DNA from 3 places in the Bifidobacterium sp. WCA-178-WT-4B genome. Region 3 is predicted to be linked to each of the others. Evidence: riboswitches for the same ligand, from Rfam matches in the RefSeq annotation. Region 3 holds a riboswitch; each other region holds the start of a gene.
The links. Region 3 has a riboswitch for thiamine pyrophosphate ahead of FYJ31_RS00610 (solute carrier family 23 protein). Riboswitches for the same ligand answer to the same signal wherever they lie in the genome.
Positions count from the first base shown of each region.

Region 1: it holds a riboswitch for thiamine pyrophosphate, as region 3 does, so the genes downstream of both, thiS (sulfur carrier protein ThiS) here and FYJ31_RS00610 (solute carrier family 23 protein) in region 3, are expected to answer to the same signal.
Region 2: it holds a riboswitch for thiamine pyrophosphate, as region 3 does, so the genes downstream of both, FYJ31_RS10885 (hydroxyethylthiazole kinase) here and FYJ31_RS00610 (solute carrier family 23 protein) in region 3, are expected to answer to the same signal.

Region 1 is NZ_VULV01000003.1:49,001-54,619, reverse strand. It holds gene FYJ31_RS03505 (argininosuccinate synthase) at 1-658, shown strand, start outside; gene argH (argininosuccinate lyase) at 834-2,306, shown strand; TPP riboswitch at 2,377-2,480, shown strand; gene thiS (sulfur carrier protein ThiS) at 2,655-2,849, shown strand; gene FYJ31_RS03490 (thiazole synthase) at 2,861-3,730, shown strand; gene thiF (thiazole biosynthesis adenylyltransferase ThiF) at 3,807-4,616, shown strand; gene FYJ31_RS03480 (rhodanese-like domain-containing protein) at 4,673-5,029, shown strand; gene FYJ31_RS03475 (HD domain-containing protein) at 5,187-5,619, shown strand, end outside.
Region 2 is NZ_VULV01000016.1:58,045-63,663, forward strand. It holds gene thiC (phosphomethylpyrimidine synthase ThiC) at 1-894, opposite strand, end outside; gene FYJ31_RS10885 (hydroxyethylthiazole kinase) at 977-1,921, opposite strand; TPP riboswitch at 1,912-2,020, opposite strand; gene FYJ31_RS10895 (glycine--tRNA ligase) at 2,357-3,829, shown strand; gene dusB (tRNA dihydrouridine synthase DusB) at 3,921-5,165, shown strand; gene ftsZ (cell division protein FtsZ) at 5,277-5,619, shown strand, end outside.
Region 3 is NZ_VULV01000001.1:128,740-134,358, reverse strand. It holds gene dnaK (molecular chaperone DnaK) at 1-878, shown strand, start outside; gene grpE (nucleotide exchange factor GrpE) at 878-1,561, shown strand; gene FYJ31_RS00620 (DnaJ C-terminal domain-containing protein) at 1,623-2,633, shown strand; gene FYJ31_RS00615 (heat shock protein transcriptional repressor HspR) at 2,648-3,235, shown strand; TPP riboswitch at 3,366-3,462, shown strand; gene FYJ31_RS00610 (solute carrier family 23 protein) at 3,510-4,862, shown strand; gene FYJ31_RS00605 (LuxE/PaaK family acyltransferase) at 4,899-5,619, shown strand, end outside.

The DNA.
Region 1 (5,619 bases), on a different contig from region 3:
TCCGTGGAACGGCCCGACCAAGGACTGCTACTCCTACACCGACGACCCGGCCTTCCCGCCGGTCGAAGATGAAGTCGTCATCGAGTTCAAGGAAGGTGTGCCGGTCAAGATCGACGGACGTGACGTCACCCCGCTGCAGGCCATCGAAGAGATGAACCGCCGCGCCGGAGCCCAGGGCATCGGCCGCATCGACCTCATCGAGGACCGCCTGGTCGGCATCAAGTCCCGCGAGCTGTACGAGGCTCCGGGTGCCGTGGCTCTGATCACCGCTCACCAGGAACTCGAAAACTGCTGCCTCGAACGCGAACAGCACCGCATCAAGCGCGACATCGACAAGCGCTGGGGCGAGCTGGTTTACGATGCGCAGTGGTTCTCCCCGGCAACCCAGTCGCTCAACGCCTTCATCGAAGACACCCAGAAGTACGTGTCCGGTGAGATTCGCATGGTCCTGCACGGTGGCCGCGCCGTCGTGACCGGCCGTCGTTCCGACTCCTCGCTGTACGACTACAAGCTCGCCACCTACGATTCCGGCGATACCTTCGACCAGAAGTCCTCCAACGGCTTCATCGACATCTACGGTCTGCCGTCCCGCGTGGCCGCAGCGCGCGACGTCAAGTTCGGCAACGGCATCGAGGTCCCGAAGAACACCGTCGAGTGATTCTTACTCAGTCGCCCCCGCTGCGAGGCTGTCGGCATAGCTGACTGGGAGTGGTCTTTGAAAGGACTGTCCTCAGTCACACTCCATGTGACAGCCCTCGCCAGCGGGGGCAACTGTATGTTTGAACACATTGCTACGCTTAAACACAGCTATTTTCACTTTTCAAGGAGCCTTCATGACTGAGAACAACGAACATCTGGCCCTGTGGGGTGGTCGCTTTACGTCTGGTCCGTCGCCGGAATTGGCCCGACTGTCCAAGTCCACGCAGTTCGACTGGCGCTTGGCCGACGACGACATCGCCGGTTCGCGCGCCCACGCCCGTGCTCTCGGCCGTGCGGGACTTCTGACCGCCGACGAGCTGCAGCGCATGGAGGATGCGCTCGACACGCTCCAGCGCCACGTTGACGATGGCTCCTTCGTCCCCATCGAAGACGATGAGGACGAGGCCACCGCCCTCGAACGCGGTCTGATCGACATTGCCGGCGACGAACTCGGCGGCAAGCTCAGGGCCGGCCGTTCCCGCAACGACCAGATCGCCTGCCTGATTCGTATGTGGCTGCGCCGCCACTCCCGCGTAATCGCCGGACTCCTGCTTGACCTCGTCAACGCCCTGATCGAGCAAAGCGAAAAGGCCGGCCGCACCGTGATGCCGGGCCGCACCCACATGCAGCACGCCCAGCCCGTGCTGCTCGCGCACCAGCTCATGGCCCACGCTTGGCCGCTGATCCGCGACGTGCAGCGACTGATAGACTGGGACAAGCGCATCAACGCCTCCCCGTACGGCTCCGGCGCGCTGGCCGGCAACACGCTCGGCCTCGACCCGGAGGCCGTGGCGCGTGAGCTCGGCTTCTCCCGCGTGACCGACAACTCCATCGATGGCACCGCCGCACGTGATCTCGTGGCCGAATTCGCGTTCGTGGCCGCCATGACCGGCGTGGACATCTCCCGCCTGTCCGAGGAGATCATCATCTGGAACACCCAGGAGTTCGCCTTCGTCAAGCTCGACGACGGCTATTCCACCGGCTCCTCCATCATGCCGCAGAAGAAGAACCCGGATATCGCCGAGCTCGCCCGCGGCAAGTCCGGCCGACTCATCGGCGATCTGACCGGTCTACTGGCCACCCTGAAGGGCCTGCCCACCGCCTACGCTCGCGATCTGCAGGAAGACAAGGAGGCCGTGTTCGACCAGGTCGACACGCTCGAAGTGCTGCTGCCCGCCTTCACCGGCATGGTCAAGACCATGCACTTCGACGGCGACCGCCTGGAAGAGGAAGCTCCGACCGGCTTCGCGCTGGCCACCGACATCGCCGAATGGCTCGTCAAGAACGGTGTGCCGTTCCGCCACGCGCACGAGCTCTCTGGTGCCTGCGTCAAGCTCGCCGAAGGCCGCGGCCAGGAACTGTGGGATCTGACCGACAATGACTTCATCGAGACCTTCGCCGCGTTCCTGCCGGCCGACAAGGCTCCGGGAGTACGCGAAGTGCTCTCCAGCCACGGTTCGGTCGACTCCCGCAACGGCAAGGGCGGCACCGCTTACGGTCGCGTACGCGAGCAGATCGCCGACGCCAAGGCCGAGGTCGAAGAACTCAAGCTCTTCCCCGCATCCACGTCGGATGGCTCCGCCTACAAAGCCCCCGGCACGTTCTAGTCCCAATGAAGCTCCCTCTGATGAGGGAGCTTCATTTTGCTGTTGTCACTGCAACGGCATACACTGAGAAATCGTAACGAACGGGAGCCGTGAGGCTGAGAGGAAGTTGCCAGACTTCGACCGGGGAACTTGACGCGGGTCATGCCGCCGTAAGGAATCGTTGTTGCAGATTTGCCGGGTTCTCCAATACAGCTTTCATTCCGTTTGCATAATTCAGCCGTGAGACGGTCGTGATGGAGCCAATACATCACAACGGTCGAACGGTCGCATGATTGGGTTCATGAATGGGCGCACCACTTAAGGTACGGTTCGTTTCGTGCACCCTTTTTTACTATCTGAAAGGATATTATGCAGGTCAACGGAGAGCAGGTCACGCTCGAGACGCCGGTCAGCGTCGCCGATTATCTCGAAGCGCGCGGATTCCGCGCCGAGCGTGTGGCCATCGAACTCAATGGTGAGATTATCCCGCGCGATAAGCGTGCCGACGCCATGCTCGACGACCAGTGCGTCATGGAAATTGTGCAGTTTGTACAGGGTGGATGAAAGGAAAAGCTATGAGCAATATTAATCCGGTTACTGAAGCATCTGTTGAGGCGACTCCGCTGCCGCCGCAGCCCGCCGTCACCAATCCGGTCGGCACCGCCGCGCCGATTCTCCCGGTGAAAGACAAGCCGCTGAACTTGGGCGGTCACGAGTTCCAGTCGCGATTCATCCTGGGCTCCGGCCGCTACGACCTGAACCTCATCAAGGCCACGGTCGAACATGCCGGCACGCAGATCGTCACCATGGCACTGCGCCGCGCGCAGACCACCGAGAACAGCGTGCTCGACTACATTCCCGAAGGCATTACGCTGCTGCCCAACACCTCCGGCGCGCGCAACGCTGAGGAAGCCGTGCGTATCGCCCGACTGGCACGCGAAGTGTGCCACACCGACTTCGTCAAGGTCGAAATCGAACACGAGACCAAGTACCTCTTGCCGGACAACGCCGAAACCATCCGAGCCACCGAGATGCTGGCCAAGGAAGGCTTCGTGGTCATGCCCTACATGTTCCCGGACCCGATTGCGGCCCGTCAGCTGGAGGAGGCCGGTGCCGCTGCCGTTATGCCGCTCGGTTCGTTGATCGGCTCCAATATGGGCCTGCGCATGCGTGACTTCATCGAAATCATCATCGCCAACGCGCATGTGCCGGTCATCATCGACGCTGGTATCGGCCGTCCGAGCCAGGCCTGCGATGCGATGGAGATGGGTGCGGATGCGGTGATGGCGTACACGGCCGTTGCCTCTGCCGGCAATATCCCCCTGATGGCTGAGGCGTTCAAGCACGCCATCGATGCCGGTCGTGCGGCGTATTTGTCTGGCCTTGGCAAGGTGACCGAGGGACAGGCTGTGCCGTCCAGCCCGACTACGGGGTATTTGCACTGACACTTTTATTAGCTCCCCTCTCTGAGGGGAGCTGGCCGCGTAGCGGACTGAGGGGAGCTGGAAACATGGAGAAAACATGGCATTGACTGATGAACAGGTGGAGCGGTACGCGCGCCATCTGATTTTGAAGGGCGTGGGCGTCAAAGGGCAAAAGCGGTTGCTGGCCTCCAGCGTGCTCATCATCGGAGCGGGCGGGCTTGGTTCTCCGGCCGCCCTGTATCTGGCGGCGGCTGGCGTCGGCCATATCGGACTGGTGGACGGCGATGTGGTGGATATGAGCAATCTGCAACGCCAAATCATCCATACCACCGCACGTGTCGGAGCGCCCAAAGTGGAATCCGCGGCCACAGCCATCCGCGCGCTCAACCCGGATGTGACGGTTGATGCCTACTACGAGCTCGTCGACGCGAGCAACATCGCCGGCCTCATCAAACCGTACGATCTGGTGATCGATGCCACCGACAACTTCGCCGCAAAATTCCTCATCAATGACGCCTGCGTGCTGGCCGGCAAGCCGTACATCCATGCCGGAGTGGTCGGATTCGCCGGTCAGGTGATGACCGTCATTCCCGGCGAAGGCCCCTGCTACCGCTGCATCTTCCGCGACATGCCCGCCGCCGGTGAGATTCCGACCTGCAAGGAAGCCGGCGTGCTGGGCGCGGTGGTCGGTGTGATCGGCAGTCTGGAAGCCACCGAAGCCGTGAAGTTGATTGCCGGCGTGGGGGAGCCGTTGGTGGGGCGCATGCTCACCGTGGATGCGCTGACCATGAATATTCGACGGGTCCCACTGCCAAAGCATGTGCCGGATTGCCCGGTGTGCGGTGAGCAGCCGACCATTACTGCTATTGATCCGGCCAACTATATTCAGCCGGCCTGCGCGATTTAGAGCTATGTGGCTCCCCTCCTTGAGGGGAGCCAAGATCAGAACGAGAGGGGAAGAACATGCCTATTGCCTTGCATAATGCGGTCGTTGACGATGAGAGCAGTGAATCATCGTACTGCCGCATCACGCCGGCGGAATTTGCCAAGCTCGACCCGAATACGGTCACGCTGCTCGACTTGAGGGAACCAGCCGACTTCGCCGCCCACCCGGTCGAAGGTGCCATCAATGCACCACTCGACCCTCTGGCCCATGTGCTCAAAACCGTGCCCACAGATCGAACTGTCGTAGTCTATTGTGCTCAAGGATGGTGGAGCGAGGAAGTAGCTGAAATCCTTGCCGATCGCGGTTACGATGTAGCAAGCCTAGATGGCGGTTTTCAGGGTTATCTCGACTATCTTGAAACCCACCATGATTAACGGTTCCCGTTGTCGTTCTTTTGGATGAGTGTGCACGGACATACGTGTGCCCTACAATCGGTCACGGTATTACTCGATGGATTCTTGAATATCGTCGGGCAATCGTGATTCACAACAAGGGATTGCACTGAACCAACCCGAACGGAGGGTCGAAACCGTGGGACATCTGCTCACTCGGACGCAGATTCAACGCCTGGTCGCCAAGTACGGCCGTGAGGTCATCGAACACCAGCACATGCAGATCGAACGCTGCTGCTACCAGCATGGCAGCGTCACCACGTTCGAGCATTCCGTGCGTGTCGCCTGCCTGGCTGTGTGGATGGCCGACCGCGCACACCTGTGGTACCGCGTCGACCTCAAATCCCTGATTCGCGCGGCCCTCCTGCACGATTACTTCCTGTACGACTGGCACGACTGGGATAACGGCGAACACCAGTGGCATGGCTTCACCCATGGCCACGCCGCCCTGGTCAATGCCCTGAAGGACTTCAAGCTCAACGATATCGAACGCAACAGCATCGAGAACCACATGTTCCCGATGACCCCGGTGCCGCCGCGCTATATCGAAGGCTATCTGGTCACTTTGGCGG
Region 2 (5,619 bases), on a different contig from region 3:
GTCCACGCGCTGCTGCTTGGCGAGCTTCTGGGCGTCCTTGGCGTCCTTGGCGTTGGTGAACTTCTTCTCAGTGGCCTCGGAGCCAGGCTTTGCGGCCACTTCCTGAGCAGCCTGAGTGTCAGCAGCGGGGGTGTGGGTTACGACGCGCGGCGCGTAGCCGTGCTTCTTGTCACCGCGGATGGCCTTCCAGCCTTCGACCATGGCGCGCGCGGCCTCTTCCGGGTTCTCGGCACCCGCGATGGCGGAGACCGCGAACCAGCCAGCGGCCTTGGTGTCGGCGAGCATGGCCATATCGGCTGCGGTCACGCCGCCGCCCACGACCACCGGGAACTCGCTGGCGACGCAGATGGTGTTGATCTGGGCGGCGTCCAGTGTCTTGCCGGAGCCGTCGTTGCCGCCCACGGAAGCCTCGGGCTTGGTGGTGGAGACGTGCAGAGGGCCGGCGCCAATGTAGTCAATGCAGCCGTCGGGCAGCTCGTTGATGAGCTGAACGAGGCTTTCGGTCTCAGCCGACAGACCCACGATGGCCTCGTCGCCGAGCAGGGCGCGGGCTTCGCGCGGCTCCATGTCGGTCTGGCCGATGTGCACACCGTCCACCTTGATGCCCTTGCGGCGGGCCTGCCACACCACGTCGGCACGGTCGTCGATCACAAAGGCCACGGAATCGGACTTCTCATTGTCCTCGATGATCTGCGCGATGTCGCGGGCCATGTCGGTCAGCTCAGAGGCATCGGCCTCCTTGGCGCGCAGTTGGATGAAGGTTGCGCCGCCGTGCAGAGCCTGATCCACCACGTCGGTCAGCGGACGGCCTTTGCAGTCCTCCGGCCCCACCACGAAGTACGCGGACAGGTCGAAGCTGTCTCGCATGGAGGCGTATGGGTATTCATTACTCATTATTATTCCTACCTTTGTTGTTTCTTGTGGAAGTCTTATTGGGAAAAACTGTTACGAGCTCCCTCATCAGAGGGAACTGAAACTACTGCACCAAAATCTCGGATTCCGCCACCTGTTCGGCGGTCACATTCCACAGCGCGTCAAGGAACGCGACCTGGAATGAGCCCGGCCCATGCGAAGTCGTATCGGCTATCTCTCCCGCGCGGTTGTACAGCAGAGATGCGGACAGAGCGGCGGTCAGCGGATCGGAAACCGCCAGATATGTGGCAGCCACGCCGCCCAGCGAGCAGCCGGCACCGGTGATCTTGGTCATCATCGCGCTGCCGCCCGGCAGTCGGTACACGGTTTCGCCGTCGGTCACCAGATCGGCGATGCCGGACACGGCCACGGCGCAGCGGGTGGAAGCGTCATGGGAGGAATGCTTGGCGTGCTGTTCGGTCAGATACTGTGCCAGCGCCACCGCCGCAACGGTTGCGGACTCCACGCCATCGACGGATTCCACTCCGGCGGGGCGGTGCTCGGAAATGTCCCCCACGGTTTCGGTATTGAGCCCCCACATGTTCGCCAGCGCGATTACCTCGGAGGCGTTCGCGCGAATCATGGTCGGGGGAGCGGCCTTGAAGGCCTGAAGAATGGCGGTGCGGGTGCGGCCGATGCCGGCGGCCACTGGGTCGAGCACCCACGGCTTGTCCAAGTAGTTGAGTCGCTGGGCGATTTCGGGCAGCGCGTCCTTATAGAACGGCAGCAGCGTGCCCACGTTGATGTAGTTCGCGCCCGCGATTTTCGCGGTTTCGATCACGTCGTCCGGCAGGAAACTCATGGCCGCAGTGCCGCCGGCCGCCAGTTGCGCGTTGGCAACCAAATTGATGGTCACAAAATTGGTGAATGACTGGGCCAACGGAGTCGTCTCGCGTACGCGGCGAACGGCATCGGCGATATTGTCGCGGATGGGTGAATCGGCTGGAACCGGAGTCCCGGCGGTACAACCGCTGGACATACCGGTAAACGATGATGCACTATTGCTCATTTACTGCTCCCTACGATGGTCTTAACCAACAGGTTCTAAGGGTCAGGCTCAGGCCTTTCTCAACTCGCGAACCACATGCGAGTCCCCCTGCACTACAGTGCCGACGCTATGCGCCAACATGGACATTATCGTGACGGATTTGTTCGATACGTGTCGTCAGGTCTGGCGCGTCCCGTCCATTCGTGATATGTGGACGCCTCCGCCGAGCAACATCTCCCGAATTTGTGACGCTAACGCGATGTCAGTGGTACAAATTGGGGAAGGGCAGAACAACAGGAACAATATGGAGGTGTTTGCGATATAGGAATCGCTGCGAACGGCCGCTCGTGAGACGCGGAACATATACCGGACAATGCCGCCTGACCTGTCACCGTATACGGCTATCCTGAAGCGGTTGTTATTAGACCCCAAACCGTTCAAACCAGAAGGTGCATTGTGGCTCAGTCCAAACTCGATGAAGTCGTATCCCTTGCGAAGCGTCGCGGCTTCGTGTTCCCCGCCGGCGAAATTTACGGCGGCACCCGTTCCGCTTGGGATTACGGCCCCCTCGGCGTCGCTCTCAAGGACAATATCAAGCGTGAATGGTGGCGCTCCATGGTCGTCACCCGTCCTGATGTCGTCGGTGTCGACACCTCCATCATTCTGCCGCCCGAAGTGTGGGTGGCGTCCGGCCACGTGAGCGTGTTCAACGATCCGCTCGTCGAGTGCCTCAACTGCCACAAGCGCAACCGCGCCGACAAGCTCGAAGAATCCTACGCCGAGAAGCACGGCGACAAGATGCCGGAAAACGGCATGAAGGACATCGTCTGCCCGAACTGCGGCACCCGTGGCCAGTGGACCGAACCGCGCGACTTCAACATGATGCTGCGCACCCACCTCGGCCCGGTCGAGGACGAGAACAGCCTGCACTACCTGCGTCCGGAGACTGCACAGGGCATCTTCGTGGACTTCAAGAACGTGATGACCTCCTCCCGTTCCAAGCCGCCGTTCGGCATCGCCAACATGGGTAAGTCCTTCCGTAACGAGATCACCCCGGGCAACTTCATCTTCCGCACCCGTGAGTTCGAGCAGATGGAGATGGAGTTCTTCGTCACGCCCGGCACCGATGAGGAATGGCACCAGTACTGGATCGACGCCCGCACCCGCTGGTACATCGACCTCGGCGTCAAGCCGGAGAACCTGCGCCACTACGAGCACCCGAAGGAGAAGCTCTCCCACTACTCCAAGCGCACAGTGGACATCGAATACAAGTTCGGCTTCCAGGGTTCCGACTGGGGCGAGCTCGAAGGCATCGCCAACCGTACCGACTTCGATCTGTCGGCCCACTCCAAGCACTCCGGCGAGGATCTGAGCTACTTCAACCAGGCCACCGGCGAGAAGTACGTGCCGTACGTCATCGAACCGGCCGCCGGCCTGACCCGCTCCCTGATGTGCTTCCTCGTGGACGCCTACGATGTGGACGAGGCCCCGAACACCAAGGGTGGTGTCGACAAGCGCACCGTGCTGCGTCTCGACCCGCGTCTGGCCCCGGTCAAGGCCGCCGTGCTGCCGCTGAGCAAGAAGCCTGAACTGCAGACCGTGGCACAGAACCTGGCCGACGACCTGCGCTTCAATGAATGGATGATCGACTACGACGAGTCCGGCGCCATCGGCCGCCGTTACCGTCGTCAGGACGAGATCGGCACCCCGTTGTGCATCACCGTGGACTTCGACACCCTCGAGGACCATGCCGTGACCATCCGTGAGCGTGACACCATGGCCCAGGAGCGTATCGCCCTCGACAAGGTGGCCGATTACGTGGCCGCCCGCATCGGCGAGAAGCGCACCCGCGTGCCCCTGAAGCCTGTGGAAATGGGCGGTGAGCCTTGGCCTGAGTCCGGCGTTCAGGAAGCCGGCGGTCTGTACTAAAGACGGGTCTGTATAGAGGCTCCCCTCTATGAGGGGAGCTGTCCACGAAGTGGACTGAGGGGAGCCAAAGCTATTTCAGAACAGGAACCACATGGCAGAATCTGAAACCGAAACCACCATCACCGCTACTCACGAGACCAACAATCTCGACCCGCGTACGGACGCGCCGGCACGGCCCGAGACTCCGGTACACATCGCCCCCGTGCAGCTCGGCAACATTACCGTGCCGACCCCGGTGGTGCTTTCGCCGATGGCGGGCGTGACCAACTGGCCGTTCCGCGTGATCTGCGAGGAATACGGTCCCGATGGTCTTTACGTGGCCGAGATGATCACCGCGCGGGCCCTCGTGGCGCGTAATCCGAAAGCCCTGCGTCTCTGCCATTTCGCCAGAAGCGAAAAAATTCGTTCGCTGCAGTTGTATGGCGTGAATCCGTCCATCACCGAACAGGCGGCGAAAATCGTGGTCGACGGCAACATGGCCGACCATGTGGACCTGAACTTCGGTTGCCCGGTACCCAAGGTCACTCGTCGCGGGGGAGGCTCGGCCCTACCATGGAAAACCGACATATTCACCGAGCTCATCCAGCGTGTGGTTGCCGTATGCGAGCCGGCGGGCATCCCCGTCACCGCGAAGATCCGCGTCGGCATCGACCATGACCATGAGACCTTCCTCGAAGCCGGACACATCGCGCAGGAGGAGGGCTGCAAGGCCGTAACCCTGCATGCCCGCACCACCGCCGAATACTATGGCGGTCATTCCGACTGGTCACGCATCGGCGAGCTTAAGGAACACCTCAACATTCCGGTATTCGGCAATGGTGATATCTGGGGTGCCGAGGACGCGCTCGAAATGGTGCGCGAGACCGGCTGCGACGGCGTGGCCATCGGCCGCGGATGTCAGGGCCGGCCGTGGCTGTTCGCCAACATCAGAAACGCCTTCGAGGGCAATACCGAACGGCTCAACCCGAATCTGGGCGAGGTCTGCCGGGTGATTCACCGTCATGCCGAGCTGCTTACCGAGTTTTATGAGGGCGATGAGATGATGGCCGTCCACGATCTGCGCAAGCACATCGCCTGGTATCTGAAAGGATTCCCGGTGGGTGGGTCCACCCGCAAGGCCTTTATGGAATGCGAGAGCCTGACCGATGTGGACCGCGAGATCGGCAAGCTCGACCCGACCATCGAATACCCGCCACGCGTGGTCGACAAACCGCGCGGCCGCGTGCGTTTCGCCAAGAAGGTGCACTTGCCGTATGGGTGGTTGGAATCGCGTACCACCACCCACGAAGAGCGTGAGGCGCTCTTCGGTGACGACCCAATGGACGCCAGTTACTGAGAAAATACTGAGAATACACGCAACACGCGCCATTCTGCGCGTGAATTTCCCTCCAAGAGTAGCCTGTTTGCGCTACTCTTGGGTGTAACCGTGAAGTGACAGGAGCCAAACGTGAGCGAGATCGCGCAGAATGAGTTCAACGACAAGACCAACATCAAGGTTGTTGGCGTCGGCGGTGCCGGCGGTAATGCCGTCAATCGCATGATTGCCGAGGGACTGCAGAATGTTGAATTTGTGGCGGTAAATACCGATGCGAAGGATCTTCTGCGCTCCGACGCCGACGTGAAAATCTCCCTGTCCGATCAGTCCAGCCGCGGACTCGGCGCTGGCGCGGACCCGGAGAAGGGTGCTAAGGCCGCACAGGATCATCAGTCTGATATCGAGGAATCCCTGAAGGGTGCCGACATGGTGTTCGTCACCTGCGGTGAGGGTGGTGGCACCGGTACTGGCGCCA
Region 3 (5,619 bases):
CGAACCAGTCCGTGAACCCGGATGAGGTTGTGGCTGTCGGCGCCGCCGTGCAGTCCGGCGTCATCAAGGGCGACCGTAAGGACGTTCTGCTTATCGACGTGACCCCGCTGTCCCTCGGTATCGAGACCAAGGGTGGCATCATGACCAAGCTCATCGATCGCAACACGGCCATCCCGACCAAGCGCTCCGAGGTCTTCTCCACCGCTGAAGACAACCAGCCGTCCGTGCTGATCCAGGTCTACCAGGGTGAGCGTGAGTTCGCACGCGACAACAAGCCGCTGGGCACCTTCGAACTGACCGGCATCGCTCCGGCTCCGCGTGGCGTCCCGCAGATCGAGGTCACCTTCGACATCGACGCCAACGGCATCGTGCACGTGTCCGCCAAGGACAAGGGCACTGGCAAGGAGCAGTCCATGACCATCACCGGTGGTTCCGGCCTGCCGAAGGACGAGATCGACCGCATGGTCAAGGAAGCCGAGGCTCACGAGGCTGAGGACAAGCAGCGCAAGGAGGACGCCGAGACCCGCAACCAGGCCGAGGCCTTCGCCTACTCCACCGAGAAGCTCGTCAACGACAACAAGGACAAGCTCTCCGACGACATCGTCAAGGAGGTCACCGACAAGGTCAACGCCCTGAAGGAGGCCCTGAAGGGTGACGACACCGAGAAGGTCAAGACCGCTCAGACCGAGCTGATGACCGCCGCCCAGAAGATCGGCCAGGTCCTCTACGCCCAGCAGGGTGCCGAGGGTGCCGCGGCTGGTGCCGGTGCGGCTGGCGCTGCCGGCGCTGGCGCTTCCGCTGGCTCCGCCTCCGGTTCCGACGACGACACCGTCGAGGCCGAGGTCGTGGACGACGATGACGACAAGGACAACAAGTGATGTCCGAGTTCAACAAGGACGACTACCTGAACGACCTGCCGGATCCCGACCAGGCCGCTGAGGGTGCCGCTTCCGCCGCGCCGCAGGACTCGGCCAAAGCCGAGACCGCATCCCAAGCTTCCTCTGACGAGGGAGCTGGCGCGGCGAAGTCCGCGACTGAGGGAGAGACCCCGGCGAACGCCGGAGCGGAACAGCCGAGCGATAGCTCGTCCGATTCCGCTCCCTCCGATTCCGAAGACACCCTCACCCCCCTCGGCAAGGCCAAGAAGGAAGCCGCAGACTACCTCGAAGCCCTGCAGCGCGAACGTGCGGAGTTCATCAACTACCGCAATCGCACGCAGAAGGAGCAGGAGCGCTTCCGCCAGCACGGCATCATCGACGTGCTGACCGCGCTGCTGCCCGCCCTCGACGATATCGACCGCATTCGCGAACACAGCGAGATGGACGACTCGTTCAAGGCCGTTGCCACCAAGATCGACAAAGCCTTCGAGAAGTTCGGCGTCGAGAAGTTCGGCGAAAAGGGCGAGGACTTCGACCCCACCAAACATGACGCGATCCTGCACAAGCCGGACGCGAATGCCGAAAAGGAAACGGTTGACACCGTGGTTGAGGCCGGCTACCGCATCGGCGACCGCGTAATCCGCGCCGCCCGTGTGGTCGTGGCCTCCCCGCAAGACCGATGACATGTTGGCTCCCCTCGATGAGGGGAGCCAACGCGAAGAACGTATACGAAAGGAGACATGAATGGCTGAAAACGAATGGCTCAGCAAAGACTTCTACAAAGTCCTTGGTGTCTCCAAGGACGCTTCGGACGACGACATCAAGAAGGCGTACCGCAAGCTCGCCCGCAAATACCATCCTGACGTCAACAAGACCAAGGAAGCCGAGGAGAAGTTCAAGGACATCTCCGAAGCCTATGACGTGCTGAGCAAGAAGGAAGATCGCCAGAAGTACGACGCGATTCGTCAGTTCGGCATGGGCGGCGCCCGCTTCGCCGGCGGTTCCGGCGCCGGCGGCTTCGATGCTTCCGGTTTCTCCGACATCTTTGGTTCCATGTTCGGCCAGGGTGCCGGCGGCAATGGCTCGCGCATCCGCTTCTCCACTTCGGGCGGCGGCCCCAACAACATCAACGACATCTTCTCGATGTTCGGCGGTGCTGCAGGCCAAGGCGGCTACAGCCAGCAGGCGTACGGCAATGCCGGCGGCTATGGCTATGAGGAGGCCCCGCGCCCCGAAAACGGCGAGGACCGCAACTCCAAAATCAGCCTGACCTTGCGTCAGGCGGTCAAGGGCGCTACCGTGTCCCTGTCCGTGGACGGCAAGAAGTTCAAGGCCCACGTGCCTGCGGGCGTCAAGGACGGCCAGAAAATCAAGCTTGCCGGCAAGGGCAAGCCGGGCATCAATGGCGGCAAGGCCGGTGACCTGTACCTGCACGTCACCGTCAAGCCCGATGCCGCGTTCTCGATGCGCGGCCACGACATCGTCATGGACCTGCCCGTCACCGTGGGCCAGGCCGTGGCCGGTGGCAAGGTCGAGGCCAAGGACATCGACGGCAATCCCGTCACCTTCAAGGTGCCGGCCGGTTCCAGCTCCGGCGTGGAGGTCAAGCTCGCGGGACTCGGTGTCCAGCGCGGCAACCAGCCGGGCGACCTGATCGGCCGCGTGCAGATCATGATCCCCGCCAAGCCGGGTCTGGCGGTCAAGCACGCCGCCAAAGAATTCGACGAAAAAGCCGGCGACTATCTCAGCCTGTAATCAGGAGGTGAACAATGGCGCGGTTAGCCAACCAAATGAAGCAGTTGTACGCAATGTGCGCAACCGCGCTGGTGATGGGCAGGGCCGATCTCGACGGAGCCGATGATGTCGGCTTCGATATCGAACTGCCCATCTTCACCGTCGGCCAGGCCGCCGAACTGGCCAACATCCACCCCCAGACCCTTCGCCAGTACGACCGGCTGGGTCTGGTCCGTCCGCAGCGCACCGATGGCGGCGCACGCCGCTACTGCCTGCGCGACATTGCCCGCCTGACCCGAGCTCAGCGCCTAAGTCAGGATGAGGGCATCAATCTTTCCGGTATCGCGCGCATCCTTGAGCTCGAAGAAGAGAATCGACAGTTGCGCCGTGAAGTCAAGCGCATGCAAACCGGCGACCAGGAAAGCGTCTTCGCCGCTGGCCGAGACGGCAACATCGTGGAGGTGCAACGCTCCAACCGCGCCCGCCTCTGGCGCAACGCCATCCGCCGCGAAACCCGCGAACTGCCCGGTCGCGATACCGCCGCCGATACCGCTGCCTGCACCACCGGCGACTCCAACTTCACTCCCGCCGACTCCAAGTCCATGGTCCTGTGGGGTTGGTGAGTCTGGCCGCATTGCTTCGATTCCTTCTCCATTCGTAAAACTGTTTGTTATCTCACATCGGGCAGCTGCCGAAAAGAGCACGAATTTTCTTGACGGAGATGTCAAGGTTTGTTACGGTGACGTGCGAAAACCGATTCGTAAGGGGTGCTTTAGGCTGAGACGGTATGTGCCGAGCCCTTCGAACCTGTGAGCTAACACTCGCGTAGGGAATACGACGGTTGAACTCCTCTGTTCGGCTCGGCATCCCATATGCGCGTTGAGAGAGAGGAAGCGTATGTCAATACGCAAGGAGCTGACCGCCCAGAACATACTGCTGGGTTTCCAGCATGTGTTCGTTTCCAATGTTTGGCTTGATCCGGTATTCGTGGCCGGAGCAATCGGCTTACCTATTGCCCTGTCGTCGAACATGATTAACGCCATCTTCATCGTCTCCGGCCTGGTTACTCTGATCCAGGCCACTCGGCTGGTTCGCCTGCCGGTGGTGCAGGGGCCGTCAGCCGCGTTTGACGCGTTGATGATCGCGGCAGGTACGGCTGGCATGCTGGGGGCGGCGAGTTCGTCCATTCTCATCGCTTCGCTTGTGTTCCTGTTGCTGTGCCTGACCGGTGTGATAGAGCGGATGAGGTTCCTGTTCTCTCCGATGATCTCGGGCGTGGTCATCTTTATGGTCGGTGTTTCGCTGTCCGGATTCACGCTGAGCGAGTTTCTAGGCGGGGCTCCCGGCGACAAGACGTTTGCCGATCCGCACATCCTGACCGTGTCGATCCTGACCACGGCGATTGTGCTTGTCCTGTCGCTGCTCGGTAAGGGTCTGCTTAAGTCGTTCTCATTCCTCATCGCGCTTGTCGTCGGCACCGTGGTCGCCGCAGTGTTTGGCATGGTGGACTTCTCTCCTGTGGCTTCCAAGGGATGGTTGGGCCTGCCGACCTTCATGCCTTACGGGCCGTTTACGTTTGACTGGAAGATCTTCATTCCGTTCTTCATCGCCTATATGGTTGCCGTCATGGAGGCTCTCGGCGTCTATCAGGCGGCTTCCGAGATTCAAGGCACGACCCTCGAACGCAAGCAGGTGCGCTACGGCCTCGCCGGCGAGGCGGCAGGTTCGGCCATTTCCTCGCTGATTGGTGGATTCACCACCACCGCATACCCGCAAAATGTCGGCCTGCTCAACCTGACCGGCGAAGGCAAGCTGCGCACGCGCACGCCTGTGATCATCGCCGCCATTCTGTTGCTGATTCTGGGCTTCGTGCCAAAGGCGGGCGCGCTGCTGTCCGTCATTCCCTCGGCAGTCGTCGGAGGCATCTTCCTGCCGGCTGCGGCCAGCCTGATCGTGACCGGTCTGCGAGCCTTGCGCAAGGTCGCTGATGACGAGCGCCGTCAAACGGTCATCGGCATGTCTCTGCTGCTCGGCATCGCCCTGCCCAAGGCGCTCTCCGGCCTGACCGGCGGCGCAAGCGTGTTCTTTGGCAACAACATCATGGTCGGTGTATTCAGCGCCATCATTCTCAATGCGCTGTTCATCGCTCTTCCGGATTTGGTGGCGAAGCATCGTGCGCCGGCGTCCATGGATGTTCCAGCAGCCGATCCGGCGGATGGGACTGGCGTTGCGGCGCACGATGAACGATAATGCTGGTTGATATTGGATATTGACAGGAGCGATGCAATGACTGATGTGATGGATGACGCGCGTCGTATCAAGCGCGGGATTCTGGATTTTATCCATACCTATGGCTGTGAGCAGGCCCCGGAAGAGGCGTTTGGTGCGTTGGCGCGCGACGTGTTCATCTATCAGTACACGTATGATCTGCCGTACCGTCGTTACTGCGCGGCTAAACGCGTCACCCCCGCAACGCTCAAGGATTGGCGGGAGATTCCGCCGATGCCGGTGGACGGGTTCAAGCACCTTGACCTTTCGACCATACCGACCGAGCAGTGCAAAGCCGTATTCATGACGAGCGGAACCACGCATGGCGGCAAGATGCGTGGGCGCAACTTCCACCCCGATCTTGAGGTGTGGGATGAATCGATGATTGTGCCGTTCCGCCATTTCATCATGCCGGATCGTGAACGCATTCGCATTGCTGTGATCTCTCCGGCGTGGGACATGAACCAGAACTCCTCCCTGTCGCGGTATCTCACCAAGGCCGTGGAACTCTGCGGCAGCGAAGGCAGCGGCGTGTTCTTCGATGAACATGGGCTCAAATTCGATGGCATCATCGATTTCCTCAATCGTGCGGTGTCCGACGGCGAACCGGTGATGCTGATGGGTGTCTCGTCATCCTACCTGTATCTGCTCGATTACCTGCATGAGCATGATCTGACGTTCGCGCTGGCCCCCGATAGCCGCTTGTTCGACACTGGCGGCTTCAAGAGCACTAAGCGTG